Regions from separate parts of the Robertmurraya mesotrionivorans genome, predicted to be linked through region 1. Evidence: riboswitches for the same ligand, from Rfam matches in the RefSeq annotation. Region 1 holds a riboswitch; each other region holds the start of a gene.
The links. A riboswitch is a leader RNA that binds a small molecule or an ion and turns the genes downstream of it on or off. The one in region 1 is predicted to bind glycine.

Region 1 (3,284 bases):
GCCTTGGAATTCGTATGAACGGCGTTTACCTTCTCGATTAAATATGTGATTTGATCTTGGTATTCCTTTGATGGGTTTTCCTTCTTTTCAAGCATATTTTTTAATGTGAAAAAGACTGCTTCTCTACTACTGCATGCTTCTCTTTGCAGAGTCATGACTGAGAAAGCGGATGTAGTTGTCCAGTCTCCCTCTGACCGTAGTTCAGTAACAGAATCATACAAATCCTGCTCTTCCTTAGTAAGCTCAATAGGGATTGTTTCAACTTGTCTCTTCGTCCATTCAATACCTGTGTCTGCTCGACGATTTCTGATCATCACTTTATTCACAAGCTCTTTTAAATGTTCATTATCGTTAATATCTCGGGAATCCTTCTTATATTTTTCATTAAACACAGATTCATTTCCTAGATGACCAGGTTTTAAGAGAGAGACAAGGTTGAAAATCTCACCAACTCGATTTTGAATTGGGGTTGCTGTTAGAAGTAAGCAGAATTTTTTCTTTAAGCTTTGTACAAATTCATAGTTTTTTGTTTTATTGTTTTTTAATTTATGTGCTTCATCAATAATAATAAGATCATAATCTTGGGAGAGAATGATTTCTCTATGAGGAGCCCGTTTAGCTGTATCAATAGAAGATACGACCACATCACATTGTTCCCAGACATAGCTTTTACGTTGTGAAACTGCCGGAATATAAAACTTACTTGTTAACTCGTATGACCATTGGGTAACGAGGGAGGCGGGAACAAGAATGAGGACTTTTTTTACAAGACCTCTGATCATGTATTCTTTTAAAATGAGTCCTGCTTCGATCGTTTTCCCTAGACCTACTTCATCTGCAAGAATGGCTTTTCCGTTCATGTTTTCAACTACTTGCTTGGCGACTTCTAGCTGATGGGGAAGCGGTGTTAAATTGGGAAGATGTTTGGGAGCTTGTAATCCCTCAAAGTTATCAATAACCGTATGTTTTTCTACCTCTACCGCTAGCTTATATAACTCAAAGTTCCCCCAAGGACCATCATTTGTAATTTTCTCTACCAGCCCCTCCTGCCAAGAGGAATCAAACTCAATCTCTACCGTCATAAAAACAACTCCCTTTTTGATCGATAAATATATTGCCGTATGGGTTTCGAAATGGTAGGATGATAATATCTTAAAAGTTTTGAAATTTGTCACATTATAGTTTATTTTGACGAATGTTCTATAAGTACAGCTTAGTATTATCCAAATTGGGAATTTTTATAATGCGAATGAGAACAAGGGGAGAGACTACTTCAAAGTAGCGCCGAAGGAGCAAGCAAAAATTTGTGAATCTCTCAGGCAAAAGAACTCTTGTTTGACGCAGCTCTGGAGAGCGCTTCATTCATTTGAAGCCACCAAAGGGGACAGCCAAACGGTAAACTTTCAGGTGCCAGGACAGAGACCTTTCTTAAGCAAAGAGGGGGGTCTCTGTCCTTTTTTTATGATTTTATAAGGGGGAAATGATAGTGGCGCAACTAAAAAGAACACCGATTTTTGACGTGTATCAACAGTATGGTGGGAAAACCATTGACTTTGGAGGATGGGAACTGCCTGTTCAATTTTCAAGCATTAAAGAAGAACATGAGGCTGTAAGAACGAAGGCAGGATTGTTCGATGTTTCTCATATGGGAGAAATTGAAGTGAAAGGGACAGACAGTTTGGCATTCCTTCAAAAAATGATGACCAATGATGTATCGAAGCTGCAAATTGGTGGTGCACAATATACTGCTATGTGCTACGAGAATGGTGGTACTGTCGATGATCTTCTAATCTATAAATTGAATGACGACCATTATTTGCTTGTTGTAAATGCTTCAAATATCGAAAAAGACTTTACATGGTTAAACGATTATGTTGAGGGGGATGTAAGGCTTCAAAATCTTTCTGAACAAATGGGCCAGTTAGCTCTTCAAGGGCCACTTGCTGAACAGGTTCTCCAGAGGCTTGTTGAAACAGTTGACCTTTCGACAATTGGATATTTTAAATTCCAAGAGAATGTTTCCATTGGAGGAAAAGAGGCGCTTGTTTCAAGAACTGGGTACACCGGAGAAGATGGCTTTGAGGTGTACTGTAATAGTGAGGATGCGACTTTCCTATGGGAAACAATTCTTGAAGCAGGTAAAGAAGAAGGCGTTCTTCCTTGTGGCTTAGGCGCTCGTGATACCCTTCGCTTCGAGGCTAATTTGGCCCTTTATGGTCAGGAGCTTTCTTCCTCAATTTCTCCGTTAGAGGCTGGTATTGGTTTCGCTGTGAAAGTAAATAAGGAAGAAGATTTTATTGGGAAGCAAGCTTTAAAGCAGCAAAAGGAAGCTGGAGTCCCTCGTAAACTTATAGGAATTGAAATGATTGACCGAGGCATCCCAAGACATGGATATCCGGTGTATGTGGGTGAACAACTAGTAGGAGAAGTAACAACTGGAACACAATCACCTACGTTGAAAAGAAATATTGGCTTAGCGTTAGTTGATTCAGCAGTCGTATCTAGAGAGTCGGAGCTAACAATTGAGATTCGTGGGAAACGCTTGAAGGTGAAAGTGGTACCAACACCATTTTATAAAAGGGAAAAGAAATAAGGGAGGAACAAAAGTCATGAAGCATCGCTACTTACCAATGACAGAAACCGATAAAAAAGCCATGCTAGAAGAGATCGGAATTTCCGATGTACAGGAGCTTTTTAACGATATTCCAGAAAGTGTTCAGTTTAAGGGAGAATATAATATAAAAAAAGCTAAATCGGAGACAGCCTTATTAAAAGAATTAACAATTTTGGCAGCTAAAAATGCCGACTTACGCTCACATACTTCCTTTTTAGGAGCTGGTGTGTATGATCATTACATGCCTGTCATTGTTGACCATGTTCTTTCACGTTCAGAATTTTACACAGCGTATACTCCTTATCAACCTGAAATCTCACAAGGTGAGTTACAGGCGATCTTTGAATTTCAGACAATGATTTGTGAATTAACAGGTATGGACGTAGCTAACTCTTCTATGTACGACGGGGGTACCGCTTTGGCAGAAGCAGCGATGCTAAGCTCTGGTCATACGAAGCGTAAAAAGGTACTTCTCTCTAGTACGGTACATCCAGAAACAAAGGATGTAGTCAAGACGTATGCAAAAGGACAATACGTAGAAGTCGTAGAGATTCCATACAAAGATGGTGTCACTGATTTAGATGCTTTAAAGAGCGAAATGGGTGATGATATTGCAGCGGTTATCGTCCAGTATCCAAACTTCTTTGGAAGAATCGAGCCGATGAAGGAG
Region 2 (3,284 bases), on a different contig from region 1:
TCAGCTTTTTCATAAATATCGTTCCAGCTAATTAAACCCATTCTATTTTTCTTTAACGAGGTACCCATTAATATATTTTCTCCAATCGATAAGTTGGGCGATAAACTTATCTCTTGATGAATAACACTAATACCTTTGCTTCTAGCATCCATGGGATGATTCCACCGCACTTCTTCACCTTTGTAGATAATCGATCCGCCATCAGGTTGGTACACACCTGCCATTATTTTCATTAAAGTAGATTTCCCTGCACCATTCTCACCCATTAATGCATGAACTTCCCCTTTAAAAAGCTCAATATCAACGTTTTGTAACACCTTCACACCAGAAAACTGCTTTGTTACACCCTTCATACTCATTATAGGTTGTTCATTTAGAGAATAATGCTTCGTTTGTTGCTTTTTCGTTACGTTCATTACTGCCCCTCCCTACATACATTTGGTGTAAACATAGTGCTCGATATTAGAGCACTATGTTTATCTTTTCATTCCGAGGGGTACTGATTACCACCCACTATATGAATCAACATTTTCTTGAGTAATGAATTCAGTTGGGATAAGAACTTCTGAGTCTACTTTCTCTCCATCTATTATTTTTAATGCTAAAGCTACACCATCAATCACCATCTGATTAGGGAACTGTGCTGAAGTACCTGCAAAGCTGCCACCTTTATTCAGTGCATCAACTGCAGCAGGAGCACCATCAACACTTACGAGAAAGAACTCATCTTCTCTACCAGCTTGTTCTTGAGCAATTTGTACTCCGACAGCTTCTTCGTCATTAATGGTAAAAACGGCATCAATTTTCTTATTGGCAGATAATATTCCTTCCATTACAGTAAGCGCCTTCTCACGGTTACCTTCTCCGTTCTGGTTAGCAACCACTTTAATGTCAGGATATTTGCTTATCACTTCATTAAAGCCCTTAATTCTATCTGTTACAGCTGATACAGGAGGTCCATCAATAATGACAATATTTCCTTTTTCATTCAATTGCTCTACTAAGTACTCAGCAGCTAATCTCCCCGCTTGAACATTATCTGACATCACAACTGTATCGATTCCACCTTCTGCAAAACCGTCAAGAGCGACAACCGGAATTCCAGCTGCTTTTGCTTGACTAACTGCACCTGCAATCCCAGCCGAATCAAATGGACTTAACAAAATGAGATCGACTTTCTTTGTAATGAAGTCTTCAATTTGTGCCGTTTGCTTTGCCAGATCATGATCTGCACTCACAGTAATGACTTCTGCATCATATTTAGCAGCAACTTCTTCAGCCCCTTTGGACATTGCTACGAAGAATGGATTCCCTAAAGTTGGAACGGTCAACCCGATCTTAAGTTGTTTTTCTTTATCATCAGTATTATTTTCATCCGTAGCATTCGTAGAAGAGCTCTCTCCACTGCTACAAGCATTTAATAAAGTTAAGAGTAATACGAATAAAATAATGTGGAATCTCTTCATGATTTTCATGGTATCAAAACCTCCAAATAATAATTTCCTAGAATAATAGTTGTTTTTCAAAATACAAATCTTGAAAAAAAGTTTGTTTTGCCATACCATAAAAATGAGTTCTAAAATTCTAAAGAATTTTAGGCATACTCAAATAGAGGTATGATTTAGGGTTTTTTTCCATTTGGCCGTGGGTCCCCCTGAATCGTACTTTTTTCTTGCTTTTTTTTGCTACAGGAAAATAGAAATTCTATCTAGTAGATTTTCCTTTATTATGTATAAGCCTCACCTCCAAAAATATAGCGCTTTCATAAATCGTTTACATTCATTCATAAACGTGGATGTTTTTGCTCGTTTATGCTCATTTTTGATTATATGTTCTTTTTTACCATTTTTCAATATTAATTTTCAGAAAAGTCAAAATCGATACCGTCTTTTTTTTATTTTTCACAAATTTTAATTGACTGAATTATTATTTATTGATAATATCTTACTTAATTCAATACAGCCGCCATGATGGTAGTGGATCAAACTATTACCGGAGCAGCTTCTGGAGAGACCGTATGTATACGGCGCCGAAGGATTCACAATCTCAGGCAAAAGGACAGGAGAGAATGTTTGCATAATAATATTTTGCACACTCTTCTTACCCGAGATTGGAGATACTCCAATCTTTTTTTATTTCAAAAAAATAATGAGGTGGAACGAATGGAAAGAAGACGTGCAGTGGTAAGTGTGATTGGAAAGGACAAGGTTGGCATTATATCAAAAGTGACAACTATTCTCGCTGAAAATAATATGAATATTTTGGATATCAGCCAAACCATTTTACAAGACTTTTTTACCATGATGATGATTATTGACGTGACCGGAAATGAAAATTTGTCAAAACTCCGTGACCAACTGGACTTAGTTGGAGAGGAAATGGATTTAAAAATAAACATTCAGCTTGAAGAGATTTTTCAAGCGATGCACAGAATTTAGTTAGGTGGTGACTGTATATGACAATTGCAATGGATGAAATCCTTCAAACAATACGAATGGTTCAAATGGAAAACCTTGATATCCGAACAGTAACAATGGGAATCAGTCTCCGTGATTGTGCGGATTCCGATTTCCATAAAATGCAGCAAAATGTATTTCATAAAATAACTACTTATGCTAAGGATTTAACGAAAGTAGCAGAAGAAGCAGAAAAGGAATTTGGCGTTCCGATTATTAATAAGCGTATATCTATTACCCCGATTGCTGAAATCCTAGGAAGTGCAACCGTTGAACAAACCGTGGAGCTTGCAAAAACTCTTGACCTAGCCGCAAAGCAATTAGGTGTAGATTTTATCGGAGGATTCTCTGCCCTTGTTCACAAAGGATTTTCTAAAGGAGATGAGACCTTACTTAAAGCCTTGCCAGAAGCACTTAGTGTAACAGAGCGCGTTTGCTCCTCAGTTTCAGTCGCCACCACTCGCACCGGTATCAATATGGATGCGGTTAGGCAATTAGGATATGTTATCAAAGAAGCAGCCGAGCGGACAAAGGATCAAAATGGAATTGCGTGTGCTAAACTCGTCGTATTTTGTAATCCAGTTGAAGATAATCCATTTATGGCAGGAGCTTTTCATGGAGCTGGAGAAGGCGAAGTTGTTATTAACGTTGGAGTTAGCGGCCCTGGCGTCGTATTGAACGCGTTAAAAAAACACCCACAAGCTGACCTAGGAGAAGTATCTGATATTATCAAAAAAACAGCGTTCAAGATTACACGTGCAGGTGAGCTTATTGGTAGAGTGGTAGCCAATCGGCTCGGCATTCCGTTTGGAATTATGGACCTCTCCT
Region 3 (3,284 bases), on a different contig from region 1:
TCGAACAAGATCGATACAAAAATTATTGCCTATGATCATAACTGGGAGGGGGCTTCCGAATTTATTTCTACAGTGCTTCAACATGAGGACGCGAACAAATATACAGAGGGAGCTGCGTTTCATTGTTATAAAGGAACACCGGAATCTATGACTCGAGTACATGCCAATTTCCCTGATAAACATATTTATCTATCTGAGTGCAGTGGTGGTGAATGGAGCGAGGATTTTGGGGATAATTTAAGTTGGCAAATGTCCAATTTGATTATTGGAGGTCCAAGAAACTGGGCGAAGAGTGTGTTGATGTGGAATATGGCACTAGATGAAAAAGGAGGGCCAACCAATGGAGGTTGTGAAAATTGCCGTGGGGTTGTCACGATTAATCAGGAAACTGGGAAAGTGACGATGAATGTTGAATACTATTCAATCGGGCACGCAAGTAAATTCGTTCAAGCTGGAGCGATAAGAATTGCTTCAACAAGCTTTCCTGGAATCATTGAGACGATTGCCTATGAAAACCTTGATCATTCTACTGTACTTATCGCCTTAAATCCTAGTGATAATGAAACAAGGTTTCAAGTTAATGATAGAGGTTCATTTTTTACGTATACTCTTCCTCCTAAAAGTGCGGTTACTTTTATATGGGAAATGAAATAGGTTGAGATAAATAGTAGGGGAATTTATGTGTAAGTTACCTATATTATGGGAAGTTTAAAAAATAAAAAAGGAAAATGATATGATAGGTCTGATTATTGCCATTATACTTTTTAATCTTATTGCCTTTAAAACGAATAAAAGATTGACTGCTAATCAAATTGTACATATTTGGGTGTTTACAATTGCATTTCAGGTGGGCTTTGATCTTTTTGTAGAATTTAAATATCATGGATATTGGTATTTTAATAAAGGTATTGATTGGGTAGGTCTCCTTCCACATACTGTGCTTATTCCACCAGTTAATATGATGTTTCTGAACTGGTTTCCTTTTAAAAAATCGGTTTGGAAAAGATTCATTTATATTTTCTTTTGGGTAATTGGAATTCTAATCTATGAATCGATAACCTTGCTTCCCGAACCTTGGGGATATTTTCACTATGGTTGGTGGAAGCTGTGGCATGCAGCGATTGTGGACCCAGTATTACTCCTAATTTTGCTAGGATATTATAATTGGGTTCGTAAGTTAGAGTCTCAACTATTTGATAATACTATTCAAAAGTAAAATGCTCTTTGTTAAGGGCATTTTTTATTTTAAGGTTTTCTTAAGGTTTGTCTTGAATAATTACTGAAATTTGAGTGAAGTAATTAGGAGAAGGTGTATTATGAAATCTAGGTGGTCCGTTTGGTTAGAAAGAACAGATATTTACCGTTGGTTATTTGGTGCAACGGTTATTCTTTATTTTTTTAGTGGTGACTACATATCCAAGCAAACAATCAGAAGGATCTACTTATCAAATAGTAGGTTCATAATGTGTTAAATTAAATTGATCAACATATCACAAAAATATTCTTGACCAACTAAAAGAATACTGTTAGAATTACAAATTATTGTACGATAATAGCTTTGGAGTTTGTTGAAAGCAACAAATCTAGGCTGTAAATAAAATAATTAAGCGAGCTATGATTGTTATGGGTCAAACTATAACAGGAGCGGCTTCTGGAGAGATCGCGTATTGCGACGCCGAAGGGTTCACAATCTCAGGCAAAAGGACAGAAGAGTAAAGATACTATTTGGTATGATTGGAAGAGTAAGTAAGTCTCTTTTATCATTTTACCATGTGTATTTGTTATTCTGACGTTTTAAGAGATTGGGGGGAACTCCAGTCTCTTTTTTTATGGCTATTATTCTTACAATAATTATTAGAGAGAAAACGGAGGAATTTCAAGTGGCACAGCATGAGTTAAAAAGGGAACTGAAAAATCGTCACGTACAACTAATCGCAATTGGTGGAACGATTGGTACCGGCTTATTTTTAGGTTCAGGAAAAGCAATTTCATTAGCAGGTCCCTCAATCATCTTAGCTTATTTAATAGTGGGTATAGCAACCTTTTTTGTTATGAGAGCATTAGGGGAGCTTTTGTTATCGAATGCAGGTTATCAATCGTTTACCGATTTTGCAGTGGATTATATTGGGCCATGGGCAGGCTTTGTAACAGGGTGGACGTACTGGTTCTGTTGGATTATGACGGCGATGGCCGATATTATTGCGGTAGGAATGTATGTGCAGTATTGGTTCGATATTCCGCAATGGGTACCAGCACTCATCTGTTTAATCATTTTATTAGGATTGAATCTATTAACAGTAAAGCTTTTTGGAGAATTAGAATTTTGGTTTGCTATTATTAAGGTTATAACGATTCTTGCTTTAATTGTTATTGGGGTTGTTTTACTAGTTATTGGATTTAAAACAGAGGCAGGAACGGTGTCTGTACAAAATTTATGGCAACACGGAGGGTTTTTCCCGAATGGAATTAGCGGCTTTTTGTTTTCTTTCCAAATGGTCGTATTTGCTTTTGTTGGAGTAGAGTTGGTTGGTGTATCAGCTGCAGAAACAGCTAATCCAAAGAAAAATATTCCTTCAGCGATAAACAAAATTCCTTTAAGAATTCTGTTCTTTTATGTAGGTGCTCTAATTGTTCTGCTTTCTATTAATCCATGGAACCAGTTGAATGCAGATACAAGTCCTTTTGTTAAGACCTTTAGTTTAGTTGGTATTCCCGTTGCAGCTGGAATCATTAACTTTGTCGTATTAACGTCTGCTGCATCTGCGAGTAATAGTGGATTATTCTCTACAAGCCGTATTATGTATAACTTAGGACGTCAAAATGGTGGAACGGGTATGCTTTCAAAATTAAACAAAAATGCAGTGCCAAGTAATGCACTACTTATTTCAACGGTCATTGTTTCTGTGGGGACACTTTTAAGTAAACTCATCCCCGAGCAAGCCTTTGGAATTGTGACAACCATAAGTGCCATTTGTTTCATTTGGGTGTGGAGCATTATATTAATCTCTCATATTAGATATAAGAAAACTCGTCCTGATTTACATCAAAAATCAGTATTTAAAGCTCCTCTAACACCATTTATTAATTATGTTGTACTAGCACTTTTTGGGTTTATTTTACTTGTGATGCTTATTTCAGAATCCACTCGTTCAGCATTAATGTTGACACCATTATGGTTTGTTTTATTATTTGTTTTGTATTTCTTTAAAAGTAAGAGAACAAAACATCTTTAATTTATGAATAAAATCTAAAGTAACTAGATCAAATTCTGGTTACTTTATTTT

Region 2: another riboswitch for glycine. It lies ahead of ACRX5O_RS06990 (ACT domain-containing protein); the one in region 1 lies ahead of gcvT (glycine cleavage system aminomethyltransferase GcvT).
Region 3: another riboswitch for glycine. It lies ahead of ACRX5O_RS17975 (amino acid permease); the one in region 1 lies ahead of gcvT (glycine cleavage system aminomethyltransferase GcvT).

What each region holds. Positions count from the first base shown of each region.
Region 1 is NZ_JBPCCH010000001.1:452,496-455,779, forward strand. Features, by position in the region: gene ACRX5O_RS02290 (DEAD/DEAH box helicase) at 1-1,082, opposite strand, end outside; glycine riboswitch at 1,250-1,341, shown strand; gene gcvT (glycine cleavage system aminomethyltransferase GcvT) at 1,481-2,593, shown strand; gene gcvPA (aminomethyl-transferring glycine dehydrogenase subunit GcvPA) at 2,610-3,284, shown strand, end outside.
Region 2 is NZ_JBPCCH010000003.1:113,594-116,877, forward strand. Features, by position in the region: gene ACRX5O_RS06980 (sugar ABC transporter ATP-binding protein) at 1-416, opposite strand, end outside; gene ACRX5O_RS06985 (ABC transporter substrate-binding protein) at 504-1,475, opposite strand; glycine riboswitch at 1,995-2,072, shown strand; gene ACRX5O_RS06990 (ACT domain-containing protein) at 2,163-2,438, shown strand; gene ACRX5O_RS06995 (PFL family protein) at 2,456-3,284, shown strand, end outside.
Region 3 is NZ_JBPCCH010000013.1:49,906-53,189, reverse strand. Features, by position in the region: gene ACRX5O_RS17990 (glycoside hydrolase family 30 protein) at 1-654, shown strand, start outside; gene ACRX5O_RS17985 (hypothetical protein) at 734-1,216, shown strand; gene ACRX5O_RS17980 (hypothetical protein) at 1,317-1,472, shown strand; glycine riboswitch at 1,642-1,718, shown strand; gene ACRX5O_RS17975 (amino acid permease) at 1,881-3,233, shown strand.